One region of the Telluria mixta genome, then DNA from elsewhere that is predicted to be linked to it. Evidence: predicted binding sites of a transcription regulator. Region 1 holds the regulator's gene; each other region holds the start of a gene.

Region 1 (2,201 bases):
TATAGGTCGTGCGCGGCACTGGCGACATGGACGATCTTGCCCGCGAGGCGCAGGTTGATCTCGGCTTTCTGGCGTTTTTCTTTCTCGGTGAGATTGTCGATGCAGAGGATGACGTGGGAGTCGATCACTTGATCGAAATGACGGGTGATGCGTTCGAGCTTGTTCTGTACGTATTCTCGGATGGCTGGAGTTACATCGAGATGATGTCCGCTGATTGTGAGATTCATACACACTCCTTTGAAGATGCACTGCCGTCAAGTGCGCGCATCCGGCGCAATGGGCCAGTGGTGTTGCAAGAGCTTTGCTACAGGGATTTGCGGAGACTAACGGGTGGGATCTTCAGCGCCTCACGGTACTTCGCAACCGTGCGTCGCGCGATAACCATTCCCTGTTCCCCTAGCATCTCCGCGATCTTGCTGTCGGATAAAGGGTTCTTGGGGTCTTCTGCTCCTGTCAGTTGAACGATGAGTGCCCGTATTGCCGTCGACGATGCTTCGCCTCCCGCTTCGGTGGCAACGTGACTCCCGAAGAAATACTTCAACTCGAACATGCCGTGCGGGGTCAGCATATATTTCTGAGTTGTGACTCGAGAAATTGTGCTCTCGTGTAGACCTAGTGTATCAGCTATCTCACGTAAAACAAGGGGCCGCATCGCGACTGCGCCATGGGAAAAAAAGTTGCGCTGGCGATCGACAATTGCCTGAGCTACACGGAGGATCGTGTCGAAGCGCTGGCGCATGTTCTTGATGAGCCACTTGGCTTCCTGCAACTGCGCGTTCATCTGCGTTTCCGATTTGCCCTGCTTCATCAGCGAGGCGTACAGGCTGTTCACGCGCAGGCGCGGCATCACTTCCGGATTCAGTTGCACGCTCCAGCCATCCTTGGCGCGGCGCACGATCACGTCGGGAACCACGAAGTCCGACACGTCCGACGCGAACGCCGCGCCCGGATGCGGATTGCACTGGCGGATGACGGCCTGGGCTTCGCGCAGGTCTTCGTCGTCGCAATCGAGCGCCTTCTTCAGCTTGTTGAATTCGCGCTGCGCGAACCACGTCAGGTATTTTTCGACGATGACGAGCGCCATGCGCCGCGTGACCATCGGCACACCGGGCATGCGGCGGATCTGCAGGGCCAGGCATTCGGCCGCGCTGCGCGCGCCCACGCCGGGCGGGTCCATGCTTTGCACGAGAGCGAGCGCCGTGCGCAATTCCTCGAACTCGATTTCCAGTTCTTCCGGCAGGCGCGCGTGGATGTCTTCCAGCGGTTCTTCCAGATAGCCGTTGTCGTCGAGCGCATCGACGACGAGCTCCACGAGCGCGCAGTCGCGCGCCGCGCAGCACGTCATGCGCACCTGTTCCATCAAATGTTCGCGCAGGGTGACGGGGCTCGCCTCCAGCTGCGGGCGGCCGTCCTCCTCCTCGCCGCCGCCGCTGCCGCTGCGGCCGTATTCGCCCCAGTCCTCGCCGCCTTCGCCGCCACCTTCTCCGCTGTCGCCGCCGGCGTCACCGCCTTCGCCATTGCCGCTCTCGGCGGGCGCACTGCCGCCTTCTTCGCCGTTGCCCTGGGCGGCGGGCGCCTCGCCCGCCTGCGATGACGCCGGCGCGCCGATGGTGGCGTTATTTATGGCACCGTCCGCCAGCAGGCGCACGGAGCGGTCGAGCGGATCGTCGAGCCGTTCGAGCAGCGGATTCTCGCTCAGGACCTGCTCGATTTCCTGGTGGAGCTCGAGCGTGGACAGCTGCAGCAGGCGGATCGACTGCTGCAGTTGCGGCGTCAGTGCAAGGTGCTGTGAGGTCTTGAGTTGCAGCGTCTGTTTCATGACTACATTCGGAAGTGTTCGCCCAGGTAGACGCGGCGCACCGATTCGTTGGCGATGATGTCGTCGGGTCGGCCGGATGCCAGCACCGCCCCCTGGTTGATGATGTAGGCGCGGTCGCAGATGCCCAGCGTCTCGCGCACATTGTGGTCCGTGATCAGCACGCCGATGCCGCGCTCCTTCAGGAAGCGCACGATACGTTGGATCTCGATGACGGCAATTGGATCCACGCCGGCGAACGGTTCGTCCAGCAGCACGAAGCGCGGATTGGTCGCGAGCGCGCGCGCGATCTCCACACGGCGGCGTTCGCCACCGGACAGCGACAGCGCCGGACTCTCGCGCAGCTTCTCGATCTGCAGCTCGGCCAGCAGCTCGTCGAGACGTT
Region 2 (2,201 bases), 2.6 Mb from region 1:
CCGTCACCTGCGACACCCTGCCGCTCTTGACGTCCTTGACGGTGACGGTGACCTGGTCGGCCGACTGGCGGATGGTCTGCACTTCCGCGCCGTAGCGGATGTGGCGGCCGACGCGCTTCACGAATCCCTGCGCGATGCGGTCCATGCCGCCGACCGGCTGGAACATCGTCGCGTGCATCGGGAATTCCTGCACGGCGCTGTAGACCTTGGCGACCTTGGATTCGAGCAGCTCGCGAAAGCCCAGCGGATCGGCGAGCTTGCCCGGCCTGAGGCCCGCGCCGGGCTGCTCGGCGAAACCCGCGCCGTTGCGGCCCCGGTACACGAGATCCTGCGTGGACAGGGCGCCTTCGTGCGCCAGGTAGTCGAGCAGGAGGTGCTGGTCGTCCGCCGTGAGCGCCGTGTCGAGCCGGTTGGCCTGCACGGACTTGGCCAGCAGCTCCGCCACGTGCCCGCGCATGTCGGCCTTGATCTGTTCCTGGCGCAGGCGCTGCTTCGAGAACGGGCCGGCATCCTCCATGTAGACCCAGGCGTGGTCGTTGTCGTTGACCATGACCTCGAGCGGGATGTCGAACTGTTTCGTGTAATGCAGGGTCGACTGGTGGTCGAGCGGGATGCGCCACGGGCCATGGTTGATGTACAGGCCGTCGTCGAAACGGCAGGCCTGCGCCTCGCCGCCCAGTTCCTGCAAGGTGAAGCCCTTGCGTGCCGTCTGGCAGCGTCCGCCCGCGAAGGGGCGCGCTTCCAGCACCTCGACCTTGTAGCCCAGCTTGCCCAGTTCATACGCCGCCGTCATGCCGGCCAGGCCCGCGCCGAGGATGAGGACCTTCTTGCCCCTGCCGCTGCCGGACAGCGCCGGCGGGGCATTGACCCGGGACGCGATGCCCATGCCCCAGGCGTTCATCGTATTGAGCAGCAAGGCCGAACCGCCAACCATTGCCGCCCGGTGAAGAAATTCGCGCCGCGTCAGCGACCGTGTCAAACGTTTCATCCGCACCTCTTCTGGTTATTGCTGGAACCTTCTTCGTTCACTTGAGTTTCAGCAATAGACGTGCCAGCGAGAGGTGGTAAAGAGAAAAAATCTACGTCGAAAATAAAGTTGTTTTCTGCATTTGGCGAACGTAAGGTTGGGGTAAGGCAGAGACGCCAAATAAAGTTCGTTTCGGCGGCAAGTAGGGCCGACCAGCTGGACGGCGCATCGCGCGCACTTTATTTGTCGACGAACAGACTTTGTTTTGTCTTTATGCGCAGCAGATGGGGAAACTGGCGCGGCCGGCCCGCTTTGTCGCACTGCACCATGCTGGGCCGGCCCGCACCGGATTGGCTAGGGCAGAATCGTTTGCTGCACCGCAACGGCATGGCGCCGTCCCGCGGCAGGCGCGCCGTCCTTGTCCAGCCAGTAGCTGAACTGGCCGAAGCTGGGCAGGTCGGCGGGCGGCCGGTCGCGGTAATAGTCCTGCAGCATTTGCCGGTAGGCGGCGCGGCGCGAAAACTCGGGATGCGTGGCGGTATAGCGCGCAACGGCGGCGCGGAACGTTGCGCGCATCGCGGCATCCGTATTCTGGCCGGGATGATCGCCCGATTTGCGGGGACGGCCACGCTTGATACCCGCGTTGGCCCCACGCGTCTTCCCCGGCGCGCCGGAATTGCCGTAGTCGGGGAGCAGCGCATCCATGGTCTGGCCCCGCTCCCAGAAGCGGCGCAGGTAGCGCAGCACGCTCGGCCGCGACACGCCGTGGGCGGCCGCGCATGCGGCCACCAGCGCGGCGCGCTCGCGCGGCTGGTACAGCGCGGGCACGTGCGCGTGCAGGCCGGCGACGATGTCCCAGGCCTTCGCCTGCAGGTCGCGGTATTTCTGGGGCAGCAGCGTGGGCGGGGCGGGCGCGGCGTACGGATCGTCGGTCAGCAGGCGGGCACGGCCGGTGAGCACGTCGTCGGCCAGCACATGCGGCGCGACCATGCGCGGCTGGCTGTGCGGCAGGCCCAGCTCGAAGGTGCAGGCGAGCAGCCGGTCGGGGGCGATCCACAGGATGCGGATCGTGCGTAGCGGGCGGGCATACTGGATCACATCGTTTGGCAGAAACATGGCGGCTCCCTCATGAGTTCAGGAACTTGAATCCATGCAAAGATCGGACCAACGTTTGCTACTTCAGGCTGACAAGCCCGACACGATTAGTCCAGATCAAAGGTGGCCATCCTCGCGC
Region 3 (2,201 bases), 2.3 Mb from region 1:
CTGTACATCCGGTCCTCGTCGCCGAAGCCGCACTGGCGGGCGATCTGGGCGAGGTTCGCTTCCGACTGTTCGAGCATGCGCCGGGCTGCGCCCATCCGGAACTGTTCCAGCGCCTTGCCTGGAGAGCTGCCCGTCCTGTCCTTGTACACGCGGGCGAAGTTGCGGGCGCTCATGTGGGCCTGTGCGGCCAGGCGTTCCACGGTGAGGCCGCTGTCGTGCAGGTTGTCGAGGATCCAGCCGTGCAGCGCGTCGAATGCCGCGTCGTCGCGCGTCTGCGCGCGCAGCAGTTCGCTGTGCTGCGCCTGGCCGCCGGCGCGCTTCATGAACACGACCAGTTCGCGCGCGACGTCCATCGCGAGCGCGCGTCCGCAATCGGCTTCCACGAGGGCCAGCGCGAGGTCGATGCCGGCCGTGACGCCGGCCGACGTCCATACGGGATCCTGGCGTACGAAGATCGCTTCGCGGTCGACGTCCAGCGCCGGGAACCGTTGTTCCAGCACGTCCGCCATGTTCCAGTGCGTTGCCACGCGGCGGCCGTCCAGCAGGCCCGCCTGCGCCAGCAGGAACGCGCCCGTGCACACGGACGTGACTCGGCGGGCGCGGGGCGCGGCGCCGGCGACCCAGTCGACCGTCGAGCCCACGTCCGCCAGCACGGCGGTAATCCCGGGCGCGCCGGGCACGAGGATCGTGTCGATGGCGCGTCCGGCGAACTGCGCGGCCGGCAGCGTGTCGAGGGCGACGCCTTCCGCCGTCGTCACGAGACCGCCGTCCACGCTGACGGTATGCCGCTCGTAGGGCGCGAGGCCCCGCTCCGCCATCCGCTTGCCGGCGCACCAGAATACGGATTGCGGCCCGGTGAGGTCGAGCAGGCCCATGCCCGGGAAGGCGACGAACAGGACGAGGGGCGAAGCGTAGACGGGTGTCATCGTATGTACGGCTGGGTGAATCCTGCGATCTTACTGTGCGGGCCGGCAATGTCAAGGCTGGACCGCCTGCACCGGAATCGGGCAGCGTGGGCCGTATTCCGCTGGCACGCTTCTTGATACGAGTTTTGTGTCGACATCACGGAAGGCGGCCATGACAGACTTTTTCAACGAGATGACGGCGGACGGCGCGGGTGCCGTGCGTGAACACTATCGCGCATTCGACGACTGGCTCAGGCACCAGCCGCCCGAGCGGATCGAACGCAAGCGCGCCGAGGCGGACCTCACGTTCCGCCGCGTCGGGATCACGTTCGCCGTGTACGGCGACGGCGCCGGCACCGAGCGCCTGATCCCGTTCGACACGATCCCGCGCATCATACCGGCGCACGAGTGGGCGAAGCTGCAGGCGGGCCTCGCGCAGCGCATCAAGGCGCTGAACATGTTCGTGCACGACATCTACCACGACCAGGACATCGTCCGCGCCGGCATCATCCCGGCACAGCAGATCTACCAGAACGCGCAGTACCGCCCGGAGATGCAGGGCATCAGCGTCGCGTCCGACATCTATGCGCACATCGCGGGCGTCGACATCGTGCGCGCCGGCGAGGGCGAGTTCTACGTCCTGGAAGACAACCTGCGCGTGCCGTCCGGCGTGTCGTACATGCTGGAAGACCGCAAGATGATGATGCGCCTGTTCCCGGAACTGTTCGCGCGCCACCGCATCGCGCCCGTCGAACACTACCCCGACATGCTGCTGGAGAACCTGCGCTCCGTCGCGCCGGCCGGGGTGCTCGACCCGACCGTCGTCGTCATGACACCGGGAACCTACAACTCGGCCTACTTCGAGCACGCCTTCCTCGCGCAGCAGATGGGCGTCGAGCTCGTCGAGGGCAAGGACCTGTTCGTGGACGCCAACGCCGTCTACATGCGCACGATCCGCGGGCCGCGCCGGGTGGACGTGATCTACCGCCGCCTCGATGACGATTACCTCGATCCCCTGGCCTTCCGCGCCGACTCCACGCTGGGCGTGCCGGGACTCCTCTCCGTGTACCGCGCCGGCCGCGTCACCCTGGCGAACGCCATCGGCACCGGCGTCGCCGACGACAAGTCCATCTACCCGTACGTGCCGGACATGATCCGCTTCTACCTGTCGGAAGAACCGCTGCTGCACAACGTGCCGACCTGGCAGTGCCGGCGGCCGGAAGATCTCGCCTACACGCTGGACCACCTCGACCGGCTGGTCGTCAAGGAAGTCCACGGCGCCGGCGGCTACGGGAT
Region 4 (2,201 bases), 300 kb from region 1:
GTCGAATGCCGCAAGGATGCCGACGTGATCGACGAGATCCCGATGGCCTACAAGGACATCGACGCCGTGATGCAGGCACAGAGCGACCTCGTGGAGGTTGTGCACGTCCTGAAGCAGGTCGTCTGCGTTAAGGGATGAAGTGAGGGGATGAAAGGACATGACATGATCGAACTGGATGGCGCCGTGGGCGAGGGCGGCGGGCAGATCCTGCGCAGCGCGCTGACGCTTGCCATGATCACGGGGCGGCCATTCCGCATCCGGAACATCCGCGCCAACCGCGCCAAGCCCGGCCTGATGCGCCAGCACCTCGTGGCCGTGCAGGCGGCCATGCAAGTGTGCGGCGGCGAGGCGACGGGCGCGGCGCTCGGCAGCCAGGACCTGACGTTCGTGCCGGGGCCGGTCCGCGGCGGCGACTACGAATTCGCCATCGGCACGGCCGGCAGCTGCACGCTGGTGCTGCAGACCGTGCTGCCGGCCCTGCTGAAGGCGGACAAACCGTCGACCTTGCGGCTCGCGGGCGGCACGCACAACCCGATGGCGCCGCCCGTGCAATTCCTGCAGCGCCTGGTGCCCGCGCGTGGCCGAGATGGGCGCCCGCATCGACATCCAGCTGGAGCGTTTCGGCTTTTATCCTGCCGGCGGCGGCGTCGTCCTGGCACGCGTCGAACCCTGCGCCGAGCTGCGGCCGCGCACGTGGATGACGCGCGGCGAACGCCGGGCCGCGTACGCCGAGGCGTTCGTGGCCGGCATTCCGGGACGGGTCGCGCAGCGCGAACTGGAATGCGTCGGCACGGCCATGAACTGGGGAGACGGCCAGTTGCTGGTACGCGGGCTGCCGGCCGACCAGGGGCCCGGCAATGCCTTGATGCTGACCCTCGACTACGAACACGCGACGGAAGTGTTCACGGCGTTCGGCGAAAAGTCCGTCACCTCCGAACAGGTGGCGCGCCAGGTGGTGCAGCGCGCGCGCCAGTACCTCATGTCGCAGGCGACATTTGCCGAATACCTGGCCGACCAGATGATGTTGCCGCTTGCACTGGCCGGCGGTGGCGGGTTCACGCTGGACGAGGTGTCGATGCATGCGCGTACCAATGCACAGGTGATCGAGACGTTCCTGCCCGTGCGGTTTACGTTCGACCGGCGTGATGATGTCGACTGTTGTACGGTGGAGCGCAATGATGTCGAATAATTTTACATTCGTGGCGCATAAAGCAAATTCTCTATGTAAATCAATTGCATCTTGTAATGGCACAAGTTTTGCTGCTTTGGTTTCCTAGTGCTTAATAACCCTAGGGAATAAGAATGACATTGAAAACCGTCGCCGGCATGCTGGCCTTGGCTGTTTTTACGACTGGCGCACAGGCTGCCGGCCTGTCCTTCACGGGCGCGTTCAATCACGACAACGACGTGCAGCGCTTCACGTTCACGGTGAGCGGCACGTCGACCGTGAACCTGCGCAGCTGGTCGTATGCCGGTGGCGTGAATGCGCTCGGCGACACGATCGCCCGCGGCGGCTTCGACCCGATCCTGTCGCTGTTCGACGGTACGGGCGCCAAACTCCATGAGCAGGACGATGCCATGTGCGGTGACGTGGCAGCCGATGTCATGACGGGCCGCTGCTATGACGTCAACTACACGACCGAGTTGGCGGCGGGGACCTACACGGTGACGGTCCAGCAGTTCGACAACTTCGCCGTCGGATCGAATCTCGCCGAGGGCTTCGCGCGCGACGGCGTGGCCGCCCAGAACTTCCGCAATGGCTTCGTCGACGCGGCCGGCGACAAGCGCGATGCGCATTGGGCATTCGATATCCTGAACGTCGACACCGCTGCCGCGACGCCGGCGGCGGGCGTGCCGGAACCGGCGTCGCTGGCGCTGCTGGGCATCGGTATGCTCGGGCTGGTGCGCCGCAGACGTTCGTAAGCTTTCCTGTGCGCCCAAATACAAAAGGGTTACGTGCGTGAGCGCGTAACCCTTTGTTTTTACTGCTGAATCTTGGTGCCGGCTGCAGGACTCGAACCCGCCACCTGATGATTACAAATCAACTGCTCTACCTGATGAGCTAAGCCGGCAATGTGGCCAGAATTATACCCTTATTTGATCCGGGTCAACGTGGGACGCCCACCTTTTTTGGGTGGTTCGTCATCATCGTCGGGAACATGCGACACCTCGGAGGTCTTGGCCGGGACGGCGGCCAGGCC

Evidence for each region. The regulator sigma-54, encoded in region 1, starts transcription at its own class of promoters, with help from an activator protein. The targets are predictions, from matches to a motif close to TGGCANGNAANCTGCTTT.
Region 2: the regulator sigma-54 is predicted to act here: its motif matches at 1,037-1,054, upstream of P0M04_RS18260 (flavin monoamine oxidase family protein).
Region 3: the regulator sigma-54 is predicted to act here: its motif matches at 1,029-1,046, upstream of P0M04_RS29210 (circularly permuted type 2 ATP-grasp protein).
Region 4: the regulator sigma-54 is predicted to act here: its motif matches at 1,247-1,264, upstream of P0M04_RS08015 (DVUA0089 family protein).

The regions. Positions count from the first base shown of each region.
Region 1 is NZ_CP119520.1:1,507,796-1,509,996, forward strand. Features, by position in the region: gene hpf (ribosome hibernation-promoting factor, HPF/YfiA family) at 1-227, opposite strand, end outside; gene P0M04_RS06625 (RNA polymerase factor sigma-54) at 305-1,819, opposite strand; gene lptB (LPS export ABC transporter ATP-binding protein) at 1,822-2,201, opposite strand, start outside.
Region 2 is NZ_CP119520.1:4,093,205-4,095,405, forward strand. Features, by position in the region: gene P0M04_RS18260 (flavin monoamine oxidase family protein) at 1-988, opposite strand, end outside; gene P0M04_RS18265 (hypothetical protein) at 1,322-2,083, opposite strand.
Region 3 is NZ_CP119520.1:6,618,036-6,620,236, forward strand. Features, by position in the region: gene P0M04_RS29205 (GlxA family transcriptional regulator) at 1-926, opposite strand, end outside; gene P0M04_RS29210 (circularly permuted type 2 ATP-grasp protein) at 1,078-2,201, shown strand, end outside.
Region 4 is NZ_CP119520.1:1,810,756-1,812,956, reverse strand. Features, by position in the region: gene P0M04_RS08025 (RtcB family protein) at 1-138, shown strand, start outside; partial or broken gene rtcA (RNA 3'-terminal phosphate cyclase) at 163-1,189, shown strand; gene P0M04_RS08015 (DVUA0089 family protein) at 1,303-1,923, shown strand; tRNA gene P0M04_RS08010 (tRNA-Thr) at 1,997-2,072, opposite strand; gene P0M04_RS08005 (ClpXP protease specificity-enhancing factor) at 2,094-2,201, opposite strand, start outside.